DNA from 3 places in the Pectinatus sottacetonis genome. Region 2 is predicted to be linked to each of the others. Evidence: riboswitches for the same ligand, from Rfam matches in the RefSeq annotation. Region 2 holds a riboswitch; each other region holds the start of a gene.
What was found. A riboswitch is a leader RNA that binds a small molecule or an ion and turns the genes downstream of it on or off. The one in region 2 is predicted to bind cobalamin.

Region 1: linked by a shared signal. The riboswitch ahead of I6760_RS01410 (methylmalonyl-CoA mutase family protein) and the one ahead of I6760_RS07260 (L-lactate dehydrogenase) in region 2 are both predicted to bind cobalamin.
Region 3: linked by a shared signal. The riboswitch ahead of I6760_RS06640 (sirohydrochlorin cobaltochelatase) and the one ahead of I6760_RS07260 (L-lactate dehydrogenase) in region 2 are both predicted to bind cobalamin.

Annotation. Positions count from the first base shown of each region.
Region 1 is NZ_WIQK01000001.1:321,305-332,271, forward strand. It holds gene I6760_RS01390 (DUF4198 domain-containing protein) at 1-132, opposite strand, end outside; gene I6760_RS01395 (peptide-methionine (S)-S-oxide reductase) at 280-849, opposite strand; gene meaB (methylmalonyl Co-A mutase-associated GTPase MeaB) at 901-2,082, opposite strand; gene scpA (methylmalonyl-CoA mutase) at 2,087-4,288, opposite strand; gene I6760_RS01410 (methylmalonyl-CoA mutase family protein) at 4,285-6,495, opposite strand; cobalamin riboswitch at 6,701-6,879, opposite strand; gene rplL (50S ribosomal protein L7/L12) at 7,095-7,463, opposite strand; gene rplJ (50S ribosomal protein L10) at 7,514-8,053, opposite strand; ribosomal protein L10 leader region at 8,070-8,225, opposite strand; gene rplA (50S ribosomal protein L1) at 8,224-8,925, opposite strand; gene rplK (50S ribosomal protein L11) at 8,978-9,403, opposite strand; gene nusG (transcription termination/antitermination protein NusG) at 9,431-9,976, opposite strand; gene secE (preprotein translocase subunit SecE) at 9,997-10,206, opposite strand; gene rpmG (50S ribosomal protein L33) at 10,339-10,488, opposite strand; tRNA gene I6760_RS01450 (tRNA-Met) at 10,719-10,795, opposite strand; tRNA gene I6760_RS01455 (tRNA-Thr) at 10,807-10,882, opposite strand; tRNA gene I6760_RS01460 (tRNA-Met) at 10,887-10,962, opposite strand; tRNA gene I6760_RS01465 (tRNA-Thr) at 10,967-10,967, opposite strand, start outside.
Region 2 is NZ_WIQK01000001.1:1,554,361-1,565,327, reverse strand. It holds gene I6760_RS07275 (sn-glycerol-1-phosphate dehydrogenase) at 1-1,115, opposite strand, end outside; gene I6760_RS07270 (HAD-IIA family hydrolase) at 1,548-2,357, shown strand; gene I6760_RS07265 (energy-coupling factor transporter ATPase) at 2,873-3,703, opposite strand; cobalamin riboswitch at 4,078-4,255, shown strand; gene I6760_RS07260 (L-lactate dehydrogenase) at 4,309-5,259, shown strand; gene sufC (Fe-S cluster assembly ATPase SufC) at 5,561-6,325, shown strand; gene sufB (Fe-S cluster assembly protein SufB) at 6,318-7,736, shown strand; gene I6760_RS07245 (SufB/SufD family protein) at 7,736-8,809, shown strand; gene I6760_RS07240 (SufS family cysteine desulfurase) at 8,796-10,010, shown strand; gene sufU (Fe-S cluster assembly sulfur transfer protein SufU) at 9,997-10,479, shown strand; gene I6760_RS07230 (tartrate dehydrogenase) at 10,557-10,967, opposite strand, start outside.
Region 3 is NZ_WIQK01000001.1:1,437,305-1,448,271, forward strand. It holds gene panB (3-methyl-2-oxobutanoate hydroxymethyltransferase) at 258-1,094, opposite strand; gene I6760_RS12915 (Rossmann-like and DUF2520 domain-containing protein) at 1,091-1,969, opposite strand; gene I6760_RS06610 (RluA family pseudouridine synthase) at 2,294-3,157, opposite strand; gene I6760_RS06615 (AtpZ/AtpI family protein) at 3,154-3,384, opposite strand; gene I6760_RS06620 (hypothetical protein) at 3,486-3,944, shown strand; gene larC (nickel pincer cofactor biosynthesis protein LarC) at 4,085-5,272, opposite strand; gene I6760_RS06630 (DedA family protein) at 5,302-5,895, opposite strand; gene I6760_RS06635 (hypothetical protein) at 6,079-6,525, shown strand; cobalamin riboswitch at 6,793-6,977, shown strand; gene I6760_RS06640 (sirohydrochlorin cobaltochelatase) at 7,243-8,241, shown strand; gene cobI (precorrin-2 C(20)-methyltransferase) at 8,509-9,207, shown strand; gene I6760_RS06650 (ABC transporter substrate-binding protein) at 9,221-10,180, shown strand; gene I6760_RS06655 (FecCD family ABC transporter permease) at 10,339-10,967, shown strand, end outside.

The DNA of each region.
Region 1 (10,967 bases), 1.2 Mb from region 2:
GCCTTCCCCTAAAACCAACTGTGTCTGGTCTAACCGATTTGCGAACCATACTCCATGGGCATTTACCGGTTCAACTACAAAAAAACACATCAGAAATCCTATCAACAGTAAACTACTAAAAATTTTTTTCATCACAACACCGCCTAATTAATATTTATATAAAAGTATCCTGTAAATCCAATAAATATATTGAACCTGCAAAATATTTATATTGCTGATTTAAAACAATACGCAGTATCATCCATTAATTTCAACAAATGATACTGCGTATATGGTAGTTCATCTCATAATAATATCCAGTTCCCGCAACCGCATAAAATCAATAAAAGTCTTCGTTGTAGGATTTTTTCTCAAATAATGTTGATGCTGCTCTTCTGCCAGACAAAAATTTTCCAGAGGAACAGCCTGTACATAGCACCTGCGATATGCTTTTGCCCCTGATGGATCATTCATTGTGACATTAGCTGTCGTCACGGCTGGTGCTTTTCCTTTTGATGCTATAAAGTTCATATATAATTCAACAATCGGCTGATCTTCATAATCGCAATAATATACACCATTTTGATACATCTGTCCCTCACATTCACCTTGCTTATTCTTACTATAAGGATCAATAATGGTAAATAAAATATCCATCAATGTTGATAGATCAATCTTCTTGGGGTTATAGTCAATCCTTATTCCCATAACAGCCTGAATATTTCCCTTAATGACACTTTCGTATGAAGGAGCTTCATTATCTGTGTTTATATATCCTACAGCTGTACTAGTTACACCTTTTATACGTGAAAAAACTTCCTGTAACTCGTGAAAATCCCCGCCGGAAAAATAAATTGTCTTAGTAAACATTATCTCACCTCCCGCTTAAATTATTCAACAATATAAAAATATATACTTTTTTTACTTTGTCGGCTCAAATAAATCAACACGACGCTTAGCAGCTCTTTCAACATCAAACAATCTTATAAGCTCACCTACAGCTTGAGTCGGTGAAATTTTTCCTGCCAGTACAGCATTGCGTACCTCAGGCATACGCCCCGTTATCACTGGATCATCAAAAAACAAATTATGAAGGTGTTCATCTATCATACTGTGAACCCAGTCAAGCAGCTGATTATCACGCCTGCGTTGAAAAGATCCCTTCTGCTTGGTTACCTTTACAAATATTTTTATTACATCCCATAATTCAGTTAGACCAGTTTTTTTCAACGCTGAACAAAGGTATGCATGGGTTTCCCAACCTTCAGTTGCCGGTCTAATGTATTCGATCATTCTTTCATATTCACCACGTGATACCTTGGCCCGTAAAAGATTATCTCCATCAGCCTTATTGATTACTATCGCATCTGCCAATTCCATTATTCCTTTTTTTATCCCTTGCAGTTCATCTCCTGCACCAGTCAATACAACCAGCATAAAAAAATCGACCATTGATCTCACAGTAATTTCCGACTGTCCAACACCAACTGTTTCAATAATAATAGTATCATAACCCGCGGCTTCACACATAAGCATAGTTTCCCGGCTTTTTCTGGCAACTCCGCCTAATGTGCCTCCCGCTGGAGATGGTCTTATAAAGGCACTAGGGTTACGCGATAAAGTACCCATCCGCGTCTTATCCCCCAATATTGATCCCTTAGTAACTGAACTTGTAGGATCAACAGTAAGTACTGCCACCTTATGTCCACTATCACATAGCATATTACCAAAAGTTTCTATTATCGTACTTTTTCCTGCACCTGGAACACCTGTTACACCTATACGCAGTGCCTTACCTGTCCGTGGCAAAAGTTTTTGCAAAACTTGTTGCGACTTAGAAAAATGCGCGGGATTATTACTTTCAATCAATGTAATGGCCCGTGATAAAATCATACGGTTTCCCTCTGAAACTCCTTTTACATAATCATCTACTTCCATTTTTCTTCTGCATATAGGTTTTCTCCGGCCTTTAGCGTATTCAGGATTAAGATTACCAACCGTTGTATCTTTTATTCCATTGATACCATCCATCACGCTACAGGCAAAAGCATCATCCTTTTCATCAGGTGCCCAATCGGGCTTAAAACTTTTATATTCAGCCATAATATCATCCCTCGGCTAATTCTTCCTTAGCATCATTAATTAAAATTGTTAATAATTTTATTCCTGCTTCGGGAATATTTGTTCCTGGTGCAAAAATTGCCACAGCACCATGTTCATAAAGGAAATCATAATCCTGTACAGGAATTACACCGCCAATGGCAACTAATATATCTTCACGTCCTAATTTCTTTAAGTCTTCTACCAGCTCTGGCAATAATGTTTTATGTCCCGCAGCCAAAGAACTAAAACCTACCATATGCACATCATTATCAACAGCATCCTGCGCTGTTTCTTCAGGTGTCTGAAATAACGGGCCTACATCTACATCCCAGCCCATGTCAGCAAATGATGAAGCGATAACTTTTTGTCCTCTGTCATGACCGTCCTGCCCCATTTTAGCTACAAAAATACGCGGCCGACGACCAGTGAGCTTCTCAAATTCATCTGCCATATGCCGAGCTTTATTAAGTTCAGTCTTATCGGTAAATTCAGAGGAATAAACTCCCGAAATAGTATGGATAACCGCATTAAATCTACCAGAAACTTTTTCCACAGCATCAGATATCTCACCTAATGAAGCATGTGCTCTAGCAGCATTTACTGCTAATTCCAACAGGTTACCATTTTTACGCGATTCAGCAGCATTCGTCAAAGCTTCAAGACAACTGCGCACTTCATCATCATTACGTTCTGCACGTAATTTCTTTAATCGTTCAATCTGTGAATTACGAACAGCCGTATTATCAATTGCCAGGATCTGCAACGGATCTTCTTTTTCCAAACGATATTTGTTAAGTCCAACAATAGTTTCATTGCCTGAATCTATCTGTGCCTGGCGGCGGGCAGCGGCTTCTTCTATACGCATCTTAGGCAAACCTGTAGATATTGCCTTAGCCATACCACCTAATGCTTCTACTTCTTGGATATGAGCCCATGCACGACGAATTATTTCATCAGTGAGTGCTTCTACATAATAAGAACCACCCCATGGATCAATTATTTTACATACTCGTGTTTCATCCTGGATATAAAGCTGTGTATTACGAGCTATACGCGCTGAAAAATCTGTAGGCAATGCTATTGCTTCATCAAGAGCATTCGTGTGCAATGACTGTGTATGACCAAGAGCCGCTCCCATTGCTTCCATACAGGTTCTCGATATGTTATTAAACGGGTCTTGTGCTGTAAGTGACCAGCCTGAAGTCTGGCAATGTGTACGAAGTGCCATTGATTTATTGTTTTCTGCACCAAACGATTTTACTATTTTCGCCCAGAGAACACGTGCGGCACGCATTTTTGCCACTTCCATAAAATAATTTTTTCCTATTGCCCAGAAAAATGATAAACGCTTAGCAAAAGAGTCTATAGGCAATCCTGCATTAACACCTGTCCTTATATATTCAAGTCCATCTGCCAGAGTATATCCCAGTTCAATATCAGCAGTAGCACCTGCTTCCTGCATATGATAACCTGATATGGATATACTGTTAAACTTAGGCATATATTTTGTTGTATATTCAAATATATCACCTATTATGCGCATAGACATTTCCGGAGGATAAATATAAGTATTACGAACCATAAATTCTTTCAAAATATCATTTTGAATTGTTCCAGCCATAACTTTCTTATCTACACCCTGTTCTTCTCCTGATAGAATGTAGAAAGCCATTATCGGCAGCACAGCTCCATTCATTGTCATTGATACTGACATTTGATCAAGTGGAATCCCACTGAATAGTATACGCATGTCCAAAATGGAGTCAATAGCAACACCAGCTTTACCTACATCACCCAATACACGAGGATTATCAGAATCATAACCGCGATGTGTCGGTAAATCAAATGCTATAGACAATCCTTTTTGTCCTGCTGCCAAGTTGCGGCGATAAAATGCATTTGATTCTTCTGCTGTAGAAAACCCAGCATACTGGCGTACTGTCCATGGACGAAATACATACATTGTGGAATATGGACCTCTCAGGCATGGAGGAATACCACTGGCAAAATCCAGATGGTTCATATGTGCATACTCATCAAAATTGTACATTGGCTTTACAGGAATATGTTCCATTGTTTTGCCAATTAAATCATCATATTTCATGCCTGTTTCTTTTTCTAAACGTTCTTTCCATTCTTTTTCCGAATGGGATGGTATGTCATTAATTTTTATTTTGCTAAAATCAGGATTTTGAAAAGACATTATTCAACCATACCTTTCTTTTTTTGCAAAAACTGTAAAATTTTATAACAATTTGCTCTGACTGAAATAAAATCATCCACGCCAGCTTTTCGATATACAGGTTCTAAATCCTTAGGAGCAGCGCCAGCTAAATAGAGTTCAGCATCCGGCAGAGCCTTTTTCAGTTTAGGCGCTAATTCTGGCACAATTTCCGGATATGTTTTGTCTGAAGAACATATAACAACAACATCTGCTCCTGACTCTTTAGCCGCTTCAACTGCCTCATCTGTTGTCTTAAAGCCATTGTTTGAAAGGACATCAAATGCCCCTACTTGCAAAAAACTGGTAGAAAAATCTGCTCTGGCTTTATGTTGCGGTATCGGCCCCATATTCGCTAAAAACACTTTGACATTATCATTATTTCTTTCTTTATAATTTTCTGTTACCTTACGCAAAGCTTCATATCTTTCACTCCAACGGTGCGGCATTATTACTTCTATATTTTCACTTACACCATCATATCTCGTATTAAGCGCTTTACGTATTTCAGCAATAGTTGCCCCAGATTTTACTGCCTCTATAGCTGAATCAACCAAATTTTTCTGTGATATATCAGCTAGTTTACTTAGCTTTTCCTGCTTAAATACTTCATCAATATCACTCAAATATTCGTTAATTTCATCTGTACGTTGCTTTTTAAGGGCAACTGTATCTTCCGGACGTTTATCAATCAGTTTTTCTGTCATATTAGGATACATATTATTCCCAACAATACGATCTTTACGAAATTCTGCATTTTTGAATCTTGATTGCAATACTTCAGCGATCTGAGTCTGCGGATATCCTTCCTGAAGGGCCTTGATTAATCCACCTTTTTGTTCTATTAATTGAAATTCTGCCCAAATCTTTTCCTTCATCTGTTTTGTCAGACTTTCAACAGCCCATGAACCACCTGCCGGATCTATCGGTTTTAATAAACCAAACTCTTCTTGAAGCATAATCTGCACATTACGGGCTATACGGCGGGAAAATTCATCACCTTTTCTAATAGGTTCATCAAAAGTTGCATTTTCATATGAATCCACCCCTCCAACAACACCAGAAAAAATTTCCGTAGTATTTCTGAGCATATTTACATAGGGATCATAAACTGTTTTAAAAAACAATGCCGGTCTGGCATGAATATACATACGCTGATCGTTTTCATCTCCGCCAAATGCTTCTACAATTTTTGCCCATATAGGACGAACGGCCCTCAATTTTGCTATCTGGATAAAGAAATTAGCACCCATTGAAAAACCAAAACAAATCTTTGATGCCGCTTGCTTAATTGTCAAACCGCGTTCCTGCATAGCTCTCAAATAAGCTACAGCCATGGATATCGTATATGCCATTTCCTGTACATCATTAGCTCCACCACGACTAAACACATCACTTTTTGCCATAATAGTCCGCAAGTCAGGTGTATTTTTATCAGCCCATAACGCACATTGGTACATTTCATCATACAAATCAGTAAGGGCAGTGTAATTTTTTCCTTGTGCTACCATCTGTCCAATAGGATTCGCGCCTATAAAACCATGCAGTTCTTTCAAATGTTTCCCTGATGCTTGTAATGCCCCTGCAGCCATTGATAAAATAGGCAGTGCCGATGCACCTGCATAAATATATAACCTATATTTCTTCAGATCAAGACCGTTAAGAATATTATGCATATCAGCAAGTGTAGTTATACTACAACCTTCATCACCAACCTTATCGGCATTTTGAGCATCCTCATTCAATATAGTAGCCCTGTCAAGCCTCAAATTATAGATAGTTGATCCCCTGTCAATTTCATGTTTGAGAAGCTCATTATTTTCCTTCGGCAGAGTTTCATCACATGACTGTGCCACACCCCATGGCTGTCCTACATACCCACTTATACGTGAACCACGCATAAAATCATTCATTCCCGGAAAAGAATTTTTGGGTAGGATACTTTCTGTCATAGCCTTGGTATACATAGGTTCAAATGTAATGCCTTCATATGTTTTCGTATACATTTTCTTATCAAATGGTGCACCCTTTAGCAGCGCAATACAGGCATCTTTCCATTCTTCATAAGTAGGCGGAACAAACTCATCAAATGGTACTTTAGGAAAATCTGTTTGTTCGTCCGCTTTTTTCAGCATAGCCTTCAAATCAAGACTGCCGCCTTCATCTTGATTTTTTGTTTCTTCTTTCATCAGAAACCTCCCTCTCAAAATTACAAAATAAAAAAATCTGTCTGCAAGTTCCAGACAGATGATAAATACTAAGCTTTATAAAATTTAGGCAAATAAAAAACCGGCTAAAAAACTAAGCCGGAGAAATAACTATGTAAAATTTTATATGCACAGTAAAAATCTCCTCCCTATCGCTCGCAGGTATAAGCATCAATAAGTTCTGATGCTAACGGTGATGTTAAAACAGGCAGTTCTCCTGGCTTAGACTCATTGTATTTTCAAGCCTTCCCAAAGCATCAGCTTCAGTGGCATAGTTTGAAAAACTCATCTTTACAGTGGCGGGACCGCTTCGGCTTATACCGAATTCCCTATTAAGTCCTAATAGACACCTGTTTTCCTCTATATTCTATTTTCATGTTAATATTAACCGGATTTATTGTATTTGTCAACTATACTTTTTTAGATATTTTTTAATATGACACAGTTATTATGAAAATTATAACATAATGTTTTTTTAATTAATACTTTTTAAATTTTTATTATATTTTTTTACATATAGAAAAATATAAAAGCCCCATATCTTTTTTAGATACAGGGCTTTTTTAACCGAGCTGTAAAATAATTTATTTTACTTCTACAGTTGCGCCGGCTTCTTCTAATTTGCCTTTAATATCAGCAGCTTCATCTTTAGAAACTTTTTCTTTGATAGGAGCAGGTGCACCATCAACTAAAGCTTTAGCTTCTTTTAAGCCAAGACCTGTAATGGCACGTACAGCTTTAATTACATTGATTTTGCTAGCACCAATTGATGCAAGAACTACATCAAATTCAGTTTTTTCTTCAGCAGCAGCACCACCGGCAGCGGGAGCAGCTGCAACAGCAACAGGAGCAGCTGCACTAACACCAAATTTGTCTTCCATAGCTTTTACGAGTTCAGATAATTCAAGAACAGTCATTTCTTCAATGGCCTGCATTATTTCTTCTTTAGTCATTTTAATATCCTCCATAAGATAATTTTTATTAGTTTTATATAGTAATCTGCTTATGCTGATTCTTTTTGTTTACGAATAGCTTCAAGCACATATACAGCGTTGCGAATAGTTCCTTGAAGTACATTGACCATACCGGAAATAGGAGCCTGCATACTGCCAAGCATTTTGGCAATGAGAACTTCGCGAGATGGCAGGGAAGCCAATTCTTTAACTCCAGCTTCATCAATAACTTTACCATCAACTACACCAGCTTTAACAGTTAAAACATCTGTTTTTGCTAAGTTATTTTCCTTAATAAAAGCTTCGATTACCTTTGCTGGTGCAACAGGATCTTCTGCCGAATAAGCAATAGCGGTAGTACCTTCTAAGTAAGGAACCAATTCTTCATATCCCAATTCTTTCACAGCAAAACGCAGCATAGTATTTTTTACTACACGGTAAGTAACACCTGCTTCACGCATTTTTGTACGCAGTTGAGTATCCTGTGAAACATTAAGACCTTTATATCCTGTAAGAACAAGACTTTGTATTTTAGAAAGTTCTTCTTTTAATTCAGCAACAATAGCTTGTTTTTCTGGACGTACTGCCAATGAAAACACCTCCTCTCATACAAAACTAAAACAGCCTGCGACATTCCTGCCGCAGGCTGAATTTAAGATTATATTAAATACTATATATCAAAAATCCATTTAACCTCGGCAGGCTTATCTATTATACTGCGTCTGCAGCACCTGCTGTCTTAAGTTTTATAAGAATTATATTATTCAGCTTTAGAAGTCTTTATAAGCGGGTTAATGTGAATCCCTGGTCCCATAGTTGCAGCTATAGTAACAGATTTCATGTACTGTCCTTTTACAGCAGCTGGTTTTACTTTTACAAGTGTATCAAGTAAAATCTGAAGATTCTCTAATAATTTAGCATTATCAAAAGACGCTTTCCCAATAGGAACATGAATATTTCCCGCTTTATCGGTACGATATTCTATCTTACCTGCTTTGATTTCATTAACAGCTTTAGTTAAATTCATGGTAACAGTGCCTAATTTAGGATTAGGCATTAAGCCACGAGGGCCAAGAAGTTTACCCAAGCGACCAACAACTCCCATCATATCAGGTGTTGCTACTGTAACATCAAAATCAAACCATCCACCCTGAATTTTAGTCACAAATTCATCTGAACCAACAAAATCAGCACCAGCATCTTCTGCTTCCTTAACTTTATCACCCTTAGCAAAAACTAAAACACGTTTTGCCTTGCCTGTACCATGTGGTAAAACTAAAGCACCGCGTACTTGCTGATCAGCATATTTAGGATCTACCCCTAAATGAATGGCAGCTTCTATAGTTTCATCGAATTTTGCTGTAGCTGTTTTCTTTACTAAATCAACTGCTTCAGCAGCATCATAAAACTTATCTTCAATAAGTTTTGCTGCATCTTGATATTTCTTGCCAAATTTGGCCATAAAAAATTCTCCTTTCGTGGTTATAACGGTTTTGCCTCCCACGAGTACAAAATCAATCTACGATTTCAATACCCATGCTACGTGCTGTTCCTTCTATGATGCGGGTAGCAGCCTCAATATCAGCAGCGTTTAAGTCAGGCATTTTTGTTTGTGCTATTTCAACAACTTTTGCACGTGCTAATTTAGCAACTTTTGTTTTATTAGGTTCGCCAGAAGCCTTATCTATGCCAGCAGCTTTTTTTAATAACACAGCAGCTGGCGGCGTCTTAGTGATAAAAGTAAAGGAACGATCCTCAAACACACTAATTTCAACTGGGATAATAAGTCCAGCCTGCTTTGCGGTGCGTTCGTTAAATTCTTTTACAAAAGCCATAATGTTAACCCCGGCCTGTCCTAATGCTGGACCAACTGGAGGAGCTGGAGTAGCTTTACCAGCAGGAACTTGTAACTTTACCATTTTAACAACTTTTTTCGGCATTAATAACACCTCCTTAAACTAAATAGACTATATTTTTTCTATTTGGTCAAAGCCAACTTCAACAGTTGTTTCCCTGCCAAACATATCAATAATAACTTTTACTTTAGATTTATTATAATCAATTTCAGTAACGGTAGCCGCAAAATTTTCGAAAGCTCCTGAATTAATATGTACACTTTCTCCTACTTCAATATCAAGATGAACCTTGCCTTCACCATTTTCATCACAGGATCCTAAAATTTTCTTGACTTCGCCTTCACTAAGAGGAATAGGTTTAGTCCCAGAGCCAACAAACCCCGTTACACCTGGCGTATTCCTAACGACATACCAAGAACGATCACTTACGATCATTTCTACTAATACATACCCAGGGAAAATTTTATGGCTGACCACTTTTTCCTTGCCATTTTTCTTTTCAATTTCATTTTCCATGGGAACTACAATTTTAAATATTTCATCTTCCATTCCCATAGAATGAACTTTTCGTTCCAAATTAGCCTTTACCTTATTTTCATAACCGGAATAAGTATGAATGACATACCATTTTTTTATATTTTCCGTATCAATGGACATTCATTACACCTCCCCGGCACTTAACGTAAAATCAATTCCAAAACTCTGGCAAAAAAATTATCACATATCCAGATGAGAGCACAAACAAATATCACTGCGATAAATACAACGGCTGTATAAGAAGACAATTCTTTACGAGTTGGCCAAACCACTTTCTTCATTTCAAACATGACGCCATTTAAAAATTCTTTTAAATTAAAGCTATGATTCTTTTTTTCTTCAGTTGTCATTTTCTCATCAGCCAAGTTTATTCACATCCTAAAATAAATACATTGTAAAACGCTTCATCTTTATTAGCAGTTATATTATCTGCCAAATTAAGGCCGTCGCACAGTACCGTAAGCTGCAAATAAAACAATAAATTATTTTGTTTCTTTATGTAATGTATGTTTCTTGCAGAACTTACAATATTTATTCATTTCCAATCTATCCGGATCATTCTTTTTGTTTTTATTGGTTTGATAGTTACGCTGTTTGCAAACAGTACAAGCCAAAGTAACAGCATTACGCATTCTTCATGCACTCCTTAATAAAATAATTCTATTATAGACCACAACCTACATTTTCTTCTGAAAATCAGCGGCTGTATATCTTTGTAAAACAAACTATGGGAAAACCTTGCCAATATCATAAACTTTACCATATTCACACTGTAACTGTCAATCAAAAACTGGTAATCAAAACCATTATTCCTTATTTACATAAATAAAACCCCCATTGAAAAGGGGTTACAATTCAGTTCTGGTGGCGGCGCACGGATTTGAACCGCGGACACTGCGGGTATGAACCGCATGCTCTAGCCAACTGAGCTACGCCGCCACATTTTTTTCTGGAGCTGATGACCAGGATTGAACTGGTGACCTTATCCTTACCAAGGATACGCTCTGCCGACTGAGCTACATCAGCATATTGGTTGCGGGGAGAGGACTTGAACCTCTGACCTTCGGGTTATGAGCCCGACGAGCTACCAACTGCTCCACCCCGCGATATT
Region 2 (10,967 bases):
TCTATTCGTTCCAGTCGCTTTTCAATACAATTTCTGTTATCTGTGGCTGCTGCTTTTAATATACCCGCTGCCGCTTTACCATAAAATTGCTTTATATTATCTTCCCATTTGGATGCATCAAAATTCCTTGCCTTCCTTATTGCTGCTGTAAAATCAACTTTTTCTTGTGCAAAAGTTTCATAGATCTTTCCTGCCAATATACTTGTAATCCCTACCTTAGTTCCATGAAGAAGCGCTTCTTTTCCCTGAAATAAAAACATCATTTCCCAATAATGCGATAAATGGTGTTCGCAGCCAGATGCCGGCCGAGAATTATTTACATAGCTCATAGCAATTCCTGTACGTATCAGCCCATCCATTATATTGGCAATAGCTGCATCTGAACGCTTTTTTACCCCGTTAATATTATCAACACATTTTTGAATTGCCTCAGCAGAAATTGTTGCTGTTGTCGCACAATAATATTCGTTGTTTATAATTTCACTTAATTTCCAATCAGTAAGTGCCGAATACTTTCCTATCATATCGCCTAATCCAGCAAGTATCATTCGTTCTGGTGCTTGTTTCAATATATCTACATCACCTAAAACAACTTTTGGCAGCTCACACGACACACTTGTTTTCAAATTATCAATGGTCAGCGCTGATGTATCCGATACAAACCCATCCATCGATGGTGCAGTTGCAATAATAACAGCCTTTAATCCTGTACGCCTGCTTATATATTTAGTGAGATCGTTTAATACGCCAGATCCCACTGCTATCAGCAAATCTGTATTATCTCCCACTGCTAAAATCAATTTTCCCATGGCTTCCTCATCAGGAACCAAAGAACACTTCGTTTGATAGATAACTTCCTTATGTGCAATATTTTCACTATCAAGCAACGATTCAAGCATTTCTCCCGCAACTTTATATGTATTAGAATCAGCTATAATTAATGGATATTTACTGCCATATTTGTTTATTACATCAATTATTTTATTTATTGCACCATTTTCTATAACTATTGCATTCATATCCATATAATGTTCTCGACCACACTCACAGGAAAACTTTTTTCCAATAAATTCATTAATCTTCATTTTTTTTACTACCTTTGGTGTTAACTTCATAACATTATCCTTTCTTTACTCAGTACTTAATCTTCAACTCATAGTATAATTGATAAAATCAGAATATTTTTAACAATTATACTGTTCTTATCGTTTATTTATGTTTATATTTTATTACCTCTGAATAAATTTCATTATAGCAAATTTTTTCTAAAAATCAAGTATTTTGCTAAAAAATAATTATTTATTGTTATATTTAATTATTTTTTATGTTATTGTATTTTATTTAATATTCATAATTAGTAAAAATTATTTTTTATTTATTTTTTTATAATATATATCTTTTTTATTATTCCTTTATTGATGAGTTTTTTTCTAAATTATTGTAAATAAATTTAAAATAATACTTGTTTTTTTAATAATTCTTTGACATTTAACCTGTTTATTGATTATACTATTAATTAATACAAAAACAAAAAGAGGTGTAAATAAATGATTTCAAAAGTAAACAAAGATAAAAGTAACATAATAAAAACTATAGATTTTTTTTCTCTTGACATGGACGGCACTATTTACCTCGACGAAACATGGATAAATGGTGCAAAAGAATTTTTACACAAAGTAGAATCGTCAGGCCGGAAATTTATTTTTCTGACCAATAATTCTTCCAAAAGTTCACAAAATTATGTCGATAAACTTCATAAAATGGGACTTGATATTGATGTAAACCAAATAATAACTTCAGGGCAAGCAACTATTTATTATTTAAAACAAACTTACCCTAATAAAAAAATTTTTCTTTTAGGTAATGCTTTACTGAAAAAAGAATTTCTTGAAGAAGGCCTAATTTTAGATGAAGAAAAACCTGATATAGTTGTTACAGCCTTTGATACAAGCTTAGATTATAATAAAATGTGTAAAGTTTGTGATTTTGTACGTGCTGGGCTGCCGTATATCTCTACCCATCCAGATTATAATTGCCCTACCAAAACCGGATTTATTCCCGATTCTGGTGCAATTGCCGCATTTATCAAAGCTTCAGCTTTTCGCTATCCCGATCGTATTATAGGTAAACCTAATCCTGATATTATAAAATATATGCTAGCCCGGCTAAACACTACTGGCGATAAAGTAATGATGGTCGGTGACCGGCTTTATACCGACGTAGCTGCCGGTGTCAATAATGGTCTTTACAGTATGCTTGTGTTAAGCGGCGAAACAAAATTAGAAGATGTGGAAACCTCTTCAATAAAACCTCATCTTATTTTTGATTCTGTAAAAGAAATTATTCCGTTTCTATAATATGGTTACTAAAATTATTATTATGAACTCCTTTATGTTTCCATAAAGCACAGACTATATCTTGTCCTTTGGCATTATCCGTTAAGGTCTGCCCACTTCCAGCCGCTAGGCTGTACTTCCCTCAAGAAAAATAGTCGTTGGGGATTCTCCTGTTCAGAGCTTTCCTGCTGATTGTCCATTTTCTAGTGTTTAGGGTTTAACCTTGCACCATACAGCATATTTTTTTACTTTCGCAGCCGTCACGTTTGAGCTTGTTTCATCTTAGCGTTGTGGCTATGAGTTTCCAGCATTTAAGGCAGTATTGTACTGGTCTTGTACCAATCTCTATATGCATATTTCTATACATACTGACTAATTCGGTCGCCTAACTCAGACTAATGTCACGAGTGTGCGGTTCCCATTTAATCAAATTGCAATCAATAAAATAAAAAATGCCTTCCCATTAAGTTAGATTTTAATTTCAATTTACGGGAGGGCATTTTTAATGCAATAATAAATATTTCTTTTTAACTATTTCATTTTTTTAAAGCTTCTATTAAATCTCTATCTTGATAAATATTTTCTGATAATGGTAGTTTTTTTCTTCGCAGATTACCTGCTATTTGAGATGCTAATGGCAAATCCAGTCCCATTTTTTTTATTTTTTCAGGATTATTAAATATTTCCCCAGGTGTTCCATTGGCAGCAATTCTTCCTTCATGCATAATTATTATCCGGCCCGCACTGACAGCTTCATCCATAAAATGCGTTATTAAAATTATGGTTATACCATATTCCCTATGTATTTTATGTACTGTTTCTATAACAGCCTGTCGCCCTAAAGGATCAAGCATCGCTGTCGGTTCATCCAATACCAGATAGTCTGTCCGCATAGCCAGTACACCAGCTATAGCTATTAATTGTTTCTGCCCGCCTGATAAAAGATGCGGCGCAAATTTTCGTTTTTGTTCCATTGCCACGACCTTTAAACTTTCAGTGACTCGTTTTCTTATTTCCTCAGGCATTATCCCCAAATTCTCCGGTCCAAAAGCAACATCATCCTCAACAATCGCGGCAATTATCTGATTATCTGGATTTTGAAAAACCATTCCTACCTTTTGCCTTACCTGCCAAATAGTTTTCTCATCTTTTGTATTTATCCCATCAACAATACAGCTTCCCTCATCTGGAAGTAGCAACCCATTAAACTGGCGAGCAAGAGTTGATTTTCCTGAGCCATTCATACCAATAATTGCGATAAACTCACCTTTACTTATAGTCAAATTTATCTTATCCAAAGCTTTTTTCTTCTGGTTATCTGCCCCAGTATAACTATATATTAAGTTTTTTACTTCTATTCCTTGCATTATTTTTTCTCCATGCCGTATAGATTTTACTATATAAAACAATTATAAAATGCTTCCTTAACAGATATTTTTATTCTACACCATTTTTTACTTTTTAAGCAATATTTAAATTATTTTGTCATAAACTATGCTTACTATTTTTTACATAATTACATATGATTATGAATTATCTCACTACACAAAAACATTTATATATTTATTACATTGTTATTAGAATAATAAATAATTTTTATTATTCTAATAACAATGTAATGCCTAGTCTGCTATCTTGACAATTTAATCACTATGTGCAACAATGATAAATGAAATTTTTATATTTGACCAGCAATTAAATATAATATATTTTAAAAGGGTTAAACTATAAGTTTAGTTTATCTACCGTTAAAGGAACAGGTGTTATCCACTTAATAGAGAATCCGTTAAAAACCGGAGCTGTCCCGCAGCTGTGATGCAGAGTAAATTACATTTGTCCATTGAGATAGTGTGAGTCTTGAGAAGGCGTAATTTATAATGAAGCAGAGCCAGAAGAACTGCCTGTTCAGCAATCACCATGTCGTAAATATTTATGCGACGCACCTACGAGTGATAGGGAGGAGAATTTTTTTATGGTAAACAAAGGAAAAATCGTAATCATTGGAGCCAGTAATGTAGGTTCCGCAATATTGAACAAAGTCACCGACTTTCAATTAGCCTCAGAAATTGCTTTAATCGACATCAATACAGATAAAGCAAAAGGTGAAGCACTTGACGCTAGTCATGCAACATCATGTATCTACAGCACAAATATTAATGTGCATTCAGGTACATATGCCGACTGCAAAGATGCGGGTATTATAATTATTACAGCAGGTCCCAGTATAAAACCTGGCGAAAAGCCTGATCGTTTAATTTTAGCAAAGACCAACACTAAAATTATGGGCAGTATTATGTCTGAAATAACAAAATATACAAAAGAAGCTATGATAATTGCTATAACTAATCCGCTTGATGTAGCTACTTATTATATTTCAACTCATTTTGATTATCCGCGTGAAAGAATTGTCGGTACTGGGACAATGCTGGAAACGTTCCGTTTCCGCCGTGCTTTAGCTAATCATTATCGTGTTGATCCCAAAAATATTCATGGTTATATCTTAGGCGAACATGGAAATACTGCATTTACTGCCTGGAGTACTGTAAATATAGCAGGGATGCCACTTGAACACTTAGATGAGTGTTTCAATTTCTCACAAAAAATCAGCCGCAAGGCTATTGAAGATGAAATTGTACAAGTAGCATATGATATAATCAATCTTAAAGGATGGACGAATACAGGGATTTCGATGGTAGCCTGCCGTTTTATAAAAGCCATTTTATATGATGAACATACTATCTTACCTATGTCTGCCGTATTTGAAGGCGAATACGGTTTGCATGATGTTGCTCTTAGTATACCTCGTATGCTTTGTGGCGAAGGCGTTGTAAAATCCTTTGAAGTTAAATTAACCAAAGAAGAAACTAAAATGCTTATGGATTCTGCCGACAGCGTAAAAAAAGCTATTGCCGGTTGTAAATAAACATTTCATCTTTATTTAATATAACGTAAAAATGAAAATATACATAGATAATGCCTGTCTAATATTGGACAGGCATTATCTATGTATATTTTCATTATAACTACATTAATAATAAGCAAAACTAAAAAATAACTATTGTTTATATATTATCATAGTAGTATAATATGATTAATGAGATAGGGCTGATAGCGCAAATTAAATTGATTATCTAGCAATATTTTGTAATAATAAATTATTAAGCAATAATTTCTATTTTATATAATTGAATAATACATTATTGATATTAGGGAGTGTCTTTCTTATGAACAATAAACTACTAGAAGTAAAAAACTACTCTGTCACATCTAATGACAATGTTCCTATATTGCACGCACTTAACATTACGATAAACAAGGGTGAAACACATGTATTGATGGGGCCCAATGGTGCTGGTAAATCAACATTTGGTTCATCCCTTTTGTCTAATCCGGCTTACAAGGTCGATAACGGCAGAATTTTTTTTGAAGACGAAGATATAACGGAGCTTCCTACTGACAAAAGAGCCAAAAAAGGTATTTTTTTATCTTTTCAGTCACCAGTAGAAATTCCAGGAATTTCCTTATATAGTTTTTTACGCGCTGCTGTTAAAAATACACCCCAGCCAATTAAAGGCAAAGAATTTCGGCAAAAATTATATACTACATTAGGTATTTTAGATTTGAAAAAAGATTATTTAGATCGTGATCTTAACGTTGGTTTTTCCGGCGGTGAACGAAAAAAAGTCGAAATGCTTCAACTTTTGATGCTTTCCCCTAAGCTTGCTATTTTAGATGAAACCGACTCTGGTCTCGATGTTGACGCCGTAAACATCATGCTCAAGGGAATCAAAGAATTTCAACAGAATAAAGACAAAGGATTATTGATAATCTCACACAATATGCATATTTTAAACAAATTAAAAATAGATAAGGTCCATATTCTATTCAAAGGGCACATAATTGCCGAGGGCGGCAGTGAACTTATTGAAGAAATAAACGAAAATGGATTTGTTCGTTTTGAAGCACAGGCAGGTGATAAAAATGTCTGACATCTTAGCAAAAGCACCGGTAATAGCGGATATAAACCGCAATATGTACGATTTTGCCAAAGAAGAAAAAGATGTAGAAAAACTAACCAGCGGTCTTACTGAAGATATAGTCAAACAAATAAGTGCCAAAAAAAAAGAACCTGAATGGATGCTGATCCATCGTTTAAAATCCCTGAAAATCTACCATGAATTAAAAATTCCTAATTGGGGTCCTGACATTGATGATCTTAACATTAACAATATTGTAACTTATGTCCGCCCTAATGCAAAAATGGCCACTAAATGGGATGAAGTTCCCGCCGATATAAAAGACACATTTGAACGGCTAGGTATTCCTGAAGCAGAACGTACTTCCCTTGCCGGAGTTGGCGCTCAATATGATTCTGAACTTGTTTACCATAACATTCAAAAGTCTGTTGCTGAGAAGGGTGTAATATACAGTGGTATTGAAGAAGCCTTAAAGGGACCTTACGCTGAAATGATAAAAAAACATTTTATGCATCTTGTTCCAGCTTCTGACCATAAATTTGCCGCTTTGCACGGAGCTGTATGGTCAGGCGGCTCTTTTGTCTATGTTCCGCCTTATACTACTGTAGATATTCCCCTCCAATCTTATTTCCGCCTTAATTCACCGGGTGCCGGTCAATTTGAGCATACCTTGATAATCGTTGACAAAGGTGCCCGCCTGCATTTCATTGAAGGTTGTTCTGCCCCCAAATACAACGTTGCCAATTTACATGCCGGCTGTGTAGAATTATTTGTCGGTGAAGGTGCACATTTACGTTATTCAACCATCGAAAATTGGTCTAAAAATATGTACAATCTCAATACCAAACGTGCCAAAGTAGAAAAAGGTGGCGTCATGGAATGGGTTTCAGGTTCCTTTGGTTCCCATGTATCTTATTTATATCCTATGACAATATTAAATGGTGAACGGGCAAAATGCGAATTTACTGGTATAACATTTGCTGGTAACGGACAAAATCTTGATACTGGAACTAAAGTACTGCATAATGCACCACATACATCTTCCGTAATAAATACAAAGTCGCTATCAAAAGATGGCGGCATCAGTACTTTTCGAAGTGCCGTTGCCCTTACGGAAAAGGCCCACAAAAGCAAAGCCAGTGTTTCCTGCCAATCACTCATGCTCGACGACAAGTCCCGTTCAGATACTGTTCCCTTGATGGATGTCCGCTGCGATGATGTAAACGTAGGACATGAAGCTTCTATCGGTCGCATCGATGATGAGGCTGTTTTTTACCTGATGAGCCGCGGTTTAAGTGAAAGCGAAGCTAAAACTCTTATTGTTAATGGCTTTGCCAATCCTATTTCCAAGGAACTTCCGCTTGAGTATGCTGTAGAAATGAATAATCTTATACGTTTGGAAATGGAAGGGAGCATCGGATAATGGGTACTATCTTACACGCAAATAATTTACCTGTTCTTACATGGAATAGATTTAACGTCAACTATAAACAAATACAACTTTCTGATAAACCTGATACAAAAACAGAACCTGTTATAAGTGGAGTTAATAAAAATATGAGGCTCCTTAATAGTCCCACGTTTAACAGCTGCATTTTACGCGATAATGACAAAAAAACCACTGATTACATTACAGCCAATGCGTCTTTTATAAAATCAATAATTGTAAACAAAAATGTTCAGATAAAAGAACCGCTAATTATTGATTTAACAATGCAGCAAAACGACAAACTTACTTGTTTATTTGACATTATCCTTGAAGAAAATAGTTCTGCTGAAATAATACTCTCTATGTCATCTGAAATTAACGCTGTCGGGCAATACGCCGATCTTATTAGAATAAAAGCTGCAACTGGTTCTTCCCTTAAACTTACATGTCTGCAGCTGCTAGGACAGGATTTTCTTGCTTTCAACAATATCACGGCAGAACTTGATAAAGATTCTCTTGTAAAAATCAATCAAATCCCGCTAGGAGCTGGAGCAGCTTTAGCTTCCGTAAATGCTGACCTACGAGGATATAACTCAGCTATAAAGATCTACTCAAATTATATTGGCCATAAAAAACAGGAAATAGATCTCAATTATGTGGCCCGCCATTATGGTAAAAAAAGTTTATCAGAAATAAAAATGACTGGTCTGTTGTTAGGCTGCAGTAAAAAAACTGCCCGCGGTACAATCGATTTTCACCGTGGCTGCAAGGGAGCGGCCGGTAGTGAAAGCGAAAATGTCCTTATTTTAAGCAAAACTGCCAAAAATAAAAGCGTTCCTTTAATTTTATGTGATGAAGATGATGTTGCCGGTAATCATGGCGCTGCCATTGGAACCCTTGATGATGAGCCAATGTTTTATCTAAAATCACGCGGCATCAATGAAGAAGAAGCCCGCCGTATTTTTCTCAGTTCTGCCGTTTCTCGTTTAAAAAATATTGTACCGGAAAAATTGGCAGCAAAACTTGATAACTATAATAAGGATGTGCTTTTTAATGAATCAATATAAAAACTATTTTCCTATAATGCGCCATAACAAAAATTTAGCTTATCTGGATAATGCCGCTACTACCCAAAAGCCTGATATGGTCATAGATGCCATTGCTGATTACTATAAACAGAAAAATGCCAATCCACTACGCGGACTATATGAACTTTCGCAAAAAGCTACTGATGCCTATGAAAATGCCCGCAAGAAAATCGCGGCTTTTATCAATGCCCCCAAAGAACAGGAAATTATTTATACGCGGAACGCCTCCGAATCTCTTAATATTATTGCTTATTGTTTATCTGATCTGTTACTTAAGCCTGATGATGAAATCCTCATCTCAATCATGGAACACCACAGTAACATGATCCCATGGCAGCAGGCTGCTAAACGGCATAACGCAAAATTGATATATCTTTATCCTGATAAAAATGGCTGCATTACTACTGATGAACTAAAAAGCAAATTATCCGCTAAAACCAAAATTTTATCCTTGACTCACGTTTCCAATGTACTTGGAACAATGCAAAACATAAAAGAACTAATAGCTATCGCTCACAGCAACAATACTGTTGTTTCCGTTGATGGTGCGCAGGCAATACCTCATGCTAAAATTGATGTAGATAAACTTGATTGTGATTTTTACTCTTTTTCCGGCCACAAAATGTATGCGCCAATGGGTATCGGTATTTTATATGGCAAACAAACTTACTTAGAAAAAATGCCACCATTTTTAACCGGCGGTGAAATGATCGACTATGTAGATGAACAAACAGCTACATTCGCCGAGCTACCTTATAAATTTGAGGCAGGTACCCAAAACGTAGGTGGTGCTGTAGGATTAGCTGCTGCCATAGATTTTATGCAGTCTATTAGTTATGATACAATTATAAAGCGTGAAACAGCTTTAAGTGAATCAGCCGGAAACCAGCTAAGCAGACTTCCATACGTTACTATCTATGGTGACAAAGACTACACTAAACATCATGGCGTCATCGCTTTTAATATTGAAGGTGTACACCCCCACGATGTTGCCTCACTAATGGACGCCGGAGATGTTGCTATCCGTGGTGGCCATCATTGTGCCCAGCCACTTATGCGCTACTTAAAATGCAATTTCTGCTGCCGAGCCAGCATGGCTTTTTATAATGATGAAGAAGATATTAACAAACTCGTTGAACGGGTAAAATATATAAGGAGTTATTTTCATGGCGCTCAATAACATTTATAATGATATTCTTATGGACCATAATATGCATCCCGACCACAAGCATAAGCTGACTGCTGCCAGTGATTACAAAGTTGCCATTAATCCCCAATGCAGCGAAGATGAAGTTTTAATAAAAAAGGGGATAAATCCCAGCTGCGGTGATGAAATAGTATTAGAAATAAATGTAGAAAACAATATAATAAAAGATGCTGCCTTTAACGGACAGGGATGTGCTGTATCTCAGGCTTCTACGGACATTATGGCTGAACTTGTAATTGGTAAAAGTGTAGAAGAAGCATTAGCACTCACTGATCTGTTTATCAAAATGGTCCGTGGTGAAGAAACTGATGAAAAAAAACTGGAACAGCTTGATGAAGCTGTTGCCTTAAAAGATGTTGCCCACATGCCCGCCCGTGTAAAATGTGCCGTCCTCGCCTGGCATACCCTAAGTGAAATGCTTAAAGAAAGACAAAACAAATAAATTAATCACCCACGCAATACTTAGAAGCCCCGCACAAAATTATGTGCGGGGCTTCTAAGTATTGTCAATTTCCTATATTAAATGGTATATATTTTCCTTAGCTGTTTTCCTATCTCTTCACCTACTTCCTTAGTTGTTGCTGTTCCAGCAAAATCTATTGATAATACTTTCTTGTCTGTCAAAACTTTTTCAATAGCCATTATCATTTTATTACTCCACTTTTTCTCGCCAAAGAATTCCATCATTTGTGCTGCCGACCAGATAGCAGCCATCGGGTTAGCTATACTTTTACCGGCAATATCCGGTGCTGAACCATGAATAGGCTCAAACATTGACGGATATTCTTTTTCTGGGTTAATGTTAGCACCAGCAGCCAGCCCCATTCCTCCAGCAATTGCTGCTCCCAAATCAGTCAAAATATCCCCAAATAAATTTGATGTCACTACTACTTCAAAACGGGCTGGATCTTTCACAAAAAACATTGCTGC
Region 3 (10,967 bases), 120 kb from region 2:
ATTAGCGGCTTTTTCTTGTTTTATAATACTTATAATGTTGATAGCAATGTATTAATAAAATAATCAACCTGATTTTGTTCAAGGAAAGTTTATTTTATTAAGGCGATAGATAATGTTTTGGAATATCACATGTTATACCCCCTCCCGTTGACATTATCGGGCAAGATATAGTCGCCGTACTATCCAGATCCTTTGTTAAATTTATTGTAAGGAAAAAGACTGCGACCGTTTCTTAGTAGAAGCGGTCGCAGTCTTTTTTAATATAATTTTTTTAAGACAGATTCGTTAATAGTAAAAGTATGTTTTTTTTCAGGAAATTGTCCTGATTTAACGTCTTCAGCATATGAGGTTATTGATTTTTCAATAATATCTTTTAAGTTTGCATATTGTTTAACAAATTTAGGGGTGAAATTAGAATACATTCCTAATATATCATTTATTACAAGAATTTGTCCATCGCAATAGCGGCCAGCACCAATTCCGATGGTAGGAATATGAATTTTTTCTGTGATTATTTTGGCGAGATCTTCTGGTACTGCTTCCAATACAATACTAAAAACACCAGCATCTTCAAGAGCCAGGGCATCTTCAATTAGCTTATGGGCTGTTTTTTCTTCCTTGCCCTGTACTTTAAAGCCGCCAAAAATATTTATCGATTGTGGGGTTAAGCCGATATGTCCCATTACAGGAATTTGAGCATTGGTAATGGCTTTTACTACGTCCGCCATATTTTTTCCACCTTCGAGTTTTACGGCATCAGCATTTCCTTCTTGGATAAGTCTGCCGGCATTGCGTACTGCTTCCTGCGGGCTGATATGGTAAGATAGAAATGGCATGTCACCAACAAGCATGGTTTTTTTTATCCCACGTGATACACAGCTACAGTGGTATACCATATCGTCAACGGTGACTTTTAAAGTAGAGTCGTGGCCTTGTACGACCATGCCTAGTGAATCACCTACCAGAATAGCATTTATGCCACTGGCGTCAACTAGTTGGGCCATGGAATAATCATAAGCAGTGAGCATGGTTATTTTTTCTTTATTTTGTTTAGCCATAAAAAATGACTGTGTAGTAAATTTTGTATTGTTCATGGTGTTATCTTCTTTCCAAATAATTTACGAAGTTTGTCTGCTTGGACATGTGTTAATCTTTTTCCTTCGATCATGGAAATTGTTTCCAAAGCAAGGCACTGGTAAAAGTTGTTTTTGTCAGGAATACTAGCATTAATAGCATTTATATGGGCTGTTATAGTATTGATATCATTGCGTACTATCGGACCTGTCAGTGCATTGACAGGAGATTCTTCCTTTATATTAGCCAACGTCCCTGTTATTAAAGGCAGCACAGCATTTAAAAGGGTTTTTTTGTTTATTCCGGCTGTCTGCAGGCATTCAATCCCAAAATTAATTAATGTTGTCAGGTAATTAGAAAGTATAGATGCTCCTGCATGGTATAGAGCCTTGTTGGCTGCTGGTATCGTGCAATAAGTACCATTTGTAAAATGCATTATTTCCGTTAAGACTGTTATTGCTTCAGGCATTCCTTCAATAGTAAAAAATGTTTTTTCAAGCTGTTTTGCGCTTGTATGTGGTTCACCAAAACTTTGCAGCGGGTGAATACTGCCTATATTTCCCCCATGTGCAGCAATTTGTGCTAGTATACTCGAAGAATGGGCACCACTTGTATGCAGCCATGTCTTATTTTTTACCGGGACAAGACAGGGCAGCTCATTATCAATGTCAGGCAGAACATTGTCAGGTGTAGTTATAAATATGACATCACATACAGAAACTAAAGGCTTAATTGAAGAAAAATGAGCTGAAGCGGTTATAGCAGCAGCATTACAGCGGGAATGCTGTGATCTGCTGTAATAACCAGCGAGGGGAAGAGCATGCTTTTGGAAATACAAGCCGAGTGTGGTACCAACTTTCCCAGCACCGATAAAACCTATTTTTATAATGTACACCTCCCATGTTTGTATATACACAAAAAAATGCCCGTTTCATCTGCGCATATACGACTTTGACCAAAGGGCAAGACATTTTTGCAGAGGAAAAAGGCATTATTATTTATAATGCTGAATATGATAGTCTTTGTCACCACGGATCAAAGCAAATTGTAATAAAATGATTTTATATATGATATAGTAGTGCAGTTTGTTAGATACTATTTTATGTACAACTCACGAGGATGTTGTCATTAGATATCATATATGTTAAAAGTATATGATATAATCAAGTCATTTGCAAGGAAATATACAGAAATAAATGTTGTTTTGCAATTGAGTGATTTATAGCAATTGTAGCATATCTTCAGGCAAAGGAATTGATATGTCAAATTTTTTCTTAGTAATAGGATGTATGAAAATTATGCGATAAGCATGCAAAGCCTGCCGTTTTATCAAGGTGCAGTCTCCGCCGTATAAATCATCGCCCAGGAGGGGATGATGGGCATGCGATAAATGAACGCGTATTTGGTGTGTACGGCCACTGTATAATCTTATATTCAACAGAGAATAATTGTCCTTTTCACTCAATACATTATAGCGGGTAAGGGCCGGTTTTCCCGTTTGACTGACCATTTGTTCTATAATACTGGTATTTTTTCGGGCAATGGGTTCACAAAACATAGCTTCTTTAGGATGCATATGACCTGATACGAAAGCTTTATAAAAACGACATATTTTATCATGACTTTTTGTAAGATAATATTGGATTTGAGGCTGTTTAGCGACAATAATAAGGCCTGTTGTATTGCGGTCAAGACGATAGACGGGGTGGCAGCCTGTCTTTTGTGCTGTTTTTATATAATAACCGGCAATAATATTTACCGTAGTATCACAGCAAGCTTTATTAGTGGGGTGAATTATTTGTGCAGCAGGTTTGTTTATTATTAAAAGCCAATCATCCTCATAAATAATGTTAAGCGGTTTATTGCAAGGAATAAGTTTGGAATCTGCGGCTAATTCATAACTTATTATGTCATTGCCTCTGACAATTGCCTTAGCAGCATTGTTTATATATTGTCCGTTAATGAAAAGCTGCCCGTGCCATTTTATTTTCTTCCATAAAGTAGAAGAAACCCTCCCCTGAGAAGCTAAAAAATAACGGACTTTTTGTTCTGGATAATCAGGGGGAACAGTAAAAGTTATCATAAAATATCTTTCTCTATTATTTTATATATACTGATAAGTGCGATAATAAAACCCGATATAGTACCTATACAAGTCAACACAGGCTTGGAGGAAAAAAAAATATCAGCTTTATAGCCGGCAAAAGTACCCATGCAGATAATAATTGCAAAAGTAATGCCCAAACCACTCACACGGCCAAAAAGCTGTAAGGTTGTTTTTTGTTTGTTGGCAAAATTATTTTTTTTCATTTGATCACCAATTACAATTTTAGCATACTTAATATATATATGATATAATGTCGTTAGTATTATTGAATATTTTGTAGATGAATAAGGAAAAGAGGTGTCTTATGACTAAAAAAATAATTTTGCTGTTATGTGTAATGACAGTATTTTTTTCTGGTGCTGTCTTAGCAAGATCCCATCAGGAAACGGCTGATTGGGTAGCAATAAAACTTGGTAATGGAAACGATAACGTCTACTTTTTTAATGTTAATTCGTTACATTATGATGTTGATGAAAATGGTAAAATACATAAAAATGTCATTGTTTATGAGGAGAAAAAGATTAATCGGAATACGGCAACACTAAGTGAAGGCTTTTATAGTATTACGCAATGTAAAATAAATTTGACAGATAAATCTCTGATGTTGGGAGAGGAAACTTTTTATAAAAAAGATGGAGAAAAGCGGTGGAGTGAAAAACCTCTATACCTTGTGTGGTATGTAGTAAAGCCAGGAACCATAGGAGAAACACGGTATAATGCTGTAGCTGATTATGTAAAAAATAATCCGGAAAAAGTAAAGTAATATAAAATATCCTTTGTAGTAAAAAGAAGCTGTTGCACATTAATATTTTCATTCATAAATATGCAGTAGAACATTTTCCCTGGAGGTTTTCTATGAATTACAGGAGCATTTTTATGAGGTCAATGTTATCAGCAATAGCTTTATTTATTGTTATCAATTAGATAATAGGCAAGACGCAGTGCTTCATGCTGGATTTCTTTTAGTGGAACATTTTTTTTCTTTGCTAAACGATAACAGTCATCGTATTCCGCAGAAATATTGTTTACACTGCCATGATATTGGCTTATTTTACAGTGTACCTGTCCATAAACTGTAGAAACAAGTTTTGTTTTTCTTTGCAGAGAAACACGTGTAGTATGGTTTATTCGTATGCCTAAGGTGGTGGTTTCTTTGAAAATAATATCACAGCAGGTTTTACAGATATTTTTATTTATCAGTACACAGAGCATTTGAGCCGGACGATTCTTTTTCATTATTATAGGAGTTACCCAGACATCTAATGCTCCCGCAGTAAATAATGACTCGCTGACATAATTAAATATCTGCGGATTCATGTCATCTATATTGACATGTATAAGTAGCAGGTCTTCTTCCAGGGGCGTTTCCGTGACATTTTCTATATACATTCTAAGCACATTGGGATAGTCCAGATCCCATGTTCCCGCACCATAAGCAATATTATTGAAAGAGAAATCAGTTTGTTTTAAATACTGCTTTTGTGCCAGAGCAGCTATAAGAGCAGCTCCAGTTGGAGTGACCAACTCTTTGGCAGTAGTTCCGGTCATTATTTTAAATCCCTGTAATAATTGGGCAGTGGCAGGAGCAGGAATTGGCATTTTACCATGATCACAGTCAACAAAGCCTGTTCCAGTATGTAGGTTAAAAACAAAAATGTTTTTTACATCAAGATATTTCATACAGATGGCAGTACCAACTATGTCTATGATAGCATCAACAGCGCCTACTTCATGAAAATGTATTTTATTTATATCAGCATCGTGAACTTTTGCCTCTGCACTAGCTAGTTTAGTAAATACAGTAAGAGCTGTTTTTTTCACTATAGGATCTAGGGAGGATTTTTTTATTATGTCCTTTATATTATCTAGACAGCGGTGGGAATGCGATTTATTTATTAAATTAACATTGAAATAAACAGCGTGCAGACCTTGCTTATCTACCTTATCTATAGTTAAAGTATATTCATTGTTTAAGTTGAGCTTTTGTAATTCCTGTCTAAGATATTCTTCTGGTACGCCTGCATCGAGAAATGAACCGATAAACATATTACCACTTATACCAGAGAAACAATCAAGATATATATTTTTCATAAAACCACGCTCCATATTAGAAATTTATGTTATTTTTTATGCTGATGTATATAAATAATAATAATAACGGCAATAATAATAACACATATTAACAGGCTGAAATCGTGTCCAACGGCAAGCATTTTTTTCCAGTTTTCACCGAGAAAATTACCTATATATATAATTAAGATAGTCCAGGGTAGGGAGCCGGCAAAAGTACAGGCAATAAATTTTTTAATATTAATTTTAGCAAAGCCTGCTGGCAAAGAAATAAATGTGCGAACGACAGGGAGCATACGGCTGAAAAAAACGGCTTTTAAACCGTAATTGTCAAACCACTTTTGAGCGGCAGCAACATGGTCTTTCTTCATAAAAAAATATTTGCCATATTTCTCCACAAAAGGCCGGCCACCTAAAAAACCGATGTAATATGTTATTATTGAGCCAATCATGCCACCAATTATACCAGCAATTACAGCTTCAGCAAAATTCATTTTTCCAGCAAAAACAAGATATCCGGCAAAACCCAGGATAAGTTCGCTAGGAATAGGAATACATGCATTTTCCAATGCCATCAATAGAGCTATGGCTAAATATCCCCAGGAAGTGATGAACTGTAAAAATAAAGTTGAATATTGTTCCATGTAATAGTTCTCTTTTCTTTTTTTAAATAGTATTATAATATTGATTATACAATATTTTATTCTATAGCTCTAGTGTATAAGTTTATTTAGATTTATATGGCTTAAGTATCTAATCTAGTTAATATACTAGTTAGGGATTATGATATAATAAAAAAATGTAATTTATATGAAGAAGGGATTAGAATGAAAATAAAGAAAACGATAATTGTAGCAGCAATTGTCATGGGAACATTGACTACCGTTGTGCAGACAACACAGGCGTTTAATTTGGGCAGTTTGTTAGGCAGTGCTTTAAAAATTAGTGGAATATCAATATTGGTAGATAGATTTGCAGTTCCTTTAAATACAGGGATAAATAAGCTGCTATCTCAAAATGGTATGGGAACTTCATATGCTACCAAAGTGGTGCCAATAATTTCAGTTGGCAATGGTTCATATGTTGGGGCAGCACAGGTTACTGGACCACAGGATGCTATTGATAAAACAAAAGCAGTTTTACAAGTTGAAGGCGATTTTGCTGATAGCAGATTCAGGATAAAAGGTCTTATCCCCATAAATGCTAAAAGGATAACAAACGTTTCTCGGGTGCAGGGAGTCGGTGTTTCTGCCCAAATAGATGTTAAGATATAATAAGTAAATAAAAATATAAGGTACTTTTATTGACAATACAGCTAATTAATTGTATCATAAGTTACTAGAATAAACCGTAAAACTGTTGCTTTTGGGCATATATTTTTACGAGACATTCACCGGATTTATAGTTCAAGTGTGGATGGTTTATGGGCAGGGCATTGTCCATTGTAGAGAGAATTTGCAAGACCTGTTATTTTAGCAGGCATAGTTCGGTAATATCTCAAAATTCTTTGACTTTAGTTGTGAGAATATGCCAAGACAAAATTTAATATCAGTGAAACAGGTGTCCTAGAGACTTAAAAGAGAAGTAGGTTTAAAGCCAACGCGGTCCCGCCACTGTAATGACGAGCAAATCTGTACGAATGTCACTGTGACAGTTATAACTGCATGGGAAGGCACAGATAGCTATGACTCAGAGCCAGGAGAACTGCCTGTTTGTCGATCACCGTTACATAATTTTATCTATAAGGCAGACTTACTGTTTGTTTTAGGGTAAGCTGTCTATATAAGCAATTATGTAGTACCTGCGAGAGATAGGTAGGTGGTATTTTCGGACAATATTTTTGATATTTGTCAGTAAATGCTTTCTGTTGTGATTGTTACTACAATAGAAGGCATTTTTTTCAGACGGTTGATGGATATTCATTGCCTGAGTACGTGATTGAGCACTGAAAAATTTGTTAATTAACAAAATTTTTAGGAGAGTGTTGTAAAATGAAGTTTAGTTGGAAAAAAATGTTAGTTACTTCAGTGGCCTGCATGGCGATGACAGGATTCATGGCTACTTCTTACGCTAGCTACAAATTGAATCCAGAAGTTAAAGATGCTACACCAGCATTGAAAGAAGCTGCTGAAATTGGAGTGCGTACTTATAACAACCCACAGATGGTAAATGTAAAAAACAAGGATGCTATTTTGGTAATGAGCTTTGGGACTACATACAAAGATTCACGTAAGAAGACGATTGAAAGAACTGTACAGGCAATTCAGGCAGCTCATCCTAATACCAAAGTTATTTTATCATTTACGTCACATATCATTATAGATAGAATAAAGGCACATGAAGGAATTACAATTCCAGATCCGGAAAAAGCTCTTAAAGAACTGAAGAAAGAAGGTTATACCCGTATAGCTATAGCTTCTTTGGATGTTATTCCCGGGATGGAATATTCATATGACACAGCAGTATATGATCTGTATAAAAAAGATTTCAAAAAAATGACTATTGGTGTACCTGCAATGTATTGGATGGGACAGGAACATCAGCGTGATGATGTAACAGAATTCTTGAAAGCATTTTCGACGCAGTTCCCTAAAAATATAGCTGCTGATGAAGCTGTATTAGTAATGGGCCATGGAACTCCGAATCCTAATAATGCATATTATTCCGTTATCCAGAATCATATGAACATGTTGAACATGCACAATGTATATATTTACACAGTAGAAGGATGGCCTAGCTTGGAAACCATTATTCCTCAGTTAAAGGCAAAAGGAATTAAAAAAGTAACCCTTATGCCGATGATGATGGTAGCAGGTGATCATGCTCATAATGATATGGCGGGTAATACTGCTGAATCTCATAAATCGATTTTGGAAAAAGAAGGATTTGAAGTAAAGACTTATATTCATGGATTAGGCGAAAATGCAGCAGTACGCAATATATTTGTAGAACGTGCTAATGAAGCATGGAATGCATTAGAAGCAAAATAATAAAAAAACCGTCTGCTCATAAATATATATGATAACTTTATAATGGGGCTGTAGTACGTAAACATTTTCGATTATAATATTGCAATATCCCGTTTTCCTATCTGGGCTTAAAACAGTAGGAATACATGGAGGTAACTGCATCTTTATAAAGCTGATATTGTTCGTACGACAGCCTCATTGTGCTAAAAAAGTTTTTGCCTTTAAGAGAAAAATTTTGTATAATTCTATATTGTGTGTATAAATTATTATATTTGAGGAGAGTTATTAATGACAGGTATTTTTTATGGTATAGGTGTTGGACCAGGCGATCCTGATTTGCTTACAATGAAGGCAATAAAAACATTAGAAAAAGTTGACGTTATAATTGCGCCAAAAACAGAAAAAAAAGATGGTAGTGTAGCTTTATCGATAGCTGGACCATATTTAAAAGAAGATGTTGAAATTGTTTATCAGGTTTTTCCTATGGTTACACATTTTGAAGAATCTCCTCAAAGCTGGCATAAAAATAAGACGGAAATATTAGCATTGTTGAACAAGGGTAAAAATGTAGCCTTTTTAACATTAGGAGATCCAATGTTCTACAGTACATATATTTATGTTTATAGATTATTAAAAGCAGAATGGCCGAAAATAGAAACTATTCCGGGAATTCCCGCATTTTGTGCTATTGCAGGAAGACTAGAATATCCTCTGGTAGAAGGAAATGATATAATAAGCATCATTCCCGCTACAGCAGAACCAAAAAAAATCGATAAGGTATTATCTGTTTCAGATAATGCAGTTATTATGAAGGTTTATAAGAACTTTGATGATATAGTGACTACGCTGAAAGATAAAAATCTGGTAAAAAATGCTGTAATGGTAAGCAGATGCGGACTCCCGGATGAAGAATGCATTGATGATATTGAAAAAGTAAAAAAAGTTCCTAATTATTTATCGACGATTTTAACGCGCCGTAGAAAATAGGAGAGGATTTTGAATGAATAGAAAAATAGTATTTCTATTTACGTGTGTGTTTATTATGGCAGGGATTTTTTCCGGCTGTGCGAATAATAATTCGCAAAATGCAAAAACATCGTCATATTTAACAATAACTGATGATGCTAATCGCACAGTTACACTTAACAAAAAACCTGAACGGATAGTGGCATTATCCACTTCTTTTTTAGAACCACTGCATGCAGTAAAGGCACCAGTTGTGGGCTGTCCGTCATCAAAAATGGGAGTGCCGGCATATTATAAGGATCTTCCTAAAGTTGGGGCCGTATATAACATAAATATAGAAAAAGTTGTTGGTTTGAAACCTGATTTGGTTATAGCTATGAAGGGGATGAATGACAAATTTGTTTCTACCCTGGAAAGTAATAACATTCCAGTGATTGTGCTGGACATGAAAAGTTATGATCAGGTAAAACATTGTGTAGCTCTTTTTGCTCAGATAACAGGAGAAAAAGAAAAAGGCACAGCAGTGAATCAGAAAATGGATCGGGAAATAAAGCTGATTAAAGATAAACTGCCTAAAGAAACGAAAAAAGTAGCCATACTGCATAGCACAGCGCAGGATGTTACAGTCCAACTTGATGGTTCCATAGCAGGATCAGTAGCAAAAATGCTTGGTTTTACCAATGTAGCTTCAGATATAAAGTCACCTGATGGCGGCAATGAATCGGCACCATATAGTTTAGAAGTTTTAGTGAAAAAAGATCCTGATGTTATTTTTGTTACCAGCATGGGAGATCTTAAGACGATAAAAAAAGCAATGAAAGACAATGTGGAAAATAATGCTGCATGGCATACATTGCGCGCAGTAAAAGAAGGACATATATATTATTTGCCGCAACATTTATTTCTGCTGAATCCGGGACTGCATTATCCGGAAGCGGTAAAGATAATGGCACAGAAAATTTATCCTGAAATATTTCCTAAAAAGGATAAATAATAGTTGTTAAAATATAAGGGCTTGTTGTACATAGCATCGTTTGAATTAATGCATATACCTAAAACTTATTCGTCTCTAATAAAGTCGTGATTAGCTAGGGGATTTGCTTTAGGATGGCATGTACAGCGGCTCTAATTTTTTCGTGCAGGGGGGAAGCAATGGAAACCGGGAAAAATAAAAAATGGGGGATGAATATTTTTGTCTGGAGAATATTTATTTTAGTGATGTTAGCGATACTAGTGCTAGTAAGTTTTTTTATAAGTATATCACAAGGGGCAGTAAATATTCCTTTTAGAGAAATTATGCGAATGTTTAGTTCAGGAGCTAGTGTTGACCAGCAAATAATGATGAACATCAGATTGCCACGTACAATATTAACAGCACTTGTAGGAATGAATCTTGCTGTTTCGGGGGCAATTTTACAGGCTGTTATGAGGAATCCGCTGGCCGATCCGCATATAATAGGTATTTCATCAGGGGCGGGGATAGCGGGTATTTTTATAATGATAGTATTGCCACAGTATAGTTTTTTGATAACACCAGCAGCGTTTATCGGTGCAATGGCAGCCGCTATATGTATCTATATTTTGGCGTGGAAAAATGGCATAAAACCATTACGTATTATTCTGGCAGGAGTAGCAGTAGCTTCGTTTATTGGGGCGGGGATATCTGCATTATTGATTTTGTATAGTGATAGAGTTCATGGAGCATTAATGTGGATGGTTGGTGGTTTTGCTGCCAGGTCATGGATACATGTGCAATTAATATTACCATACACAATTGTAGG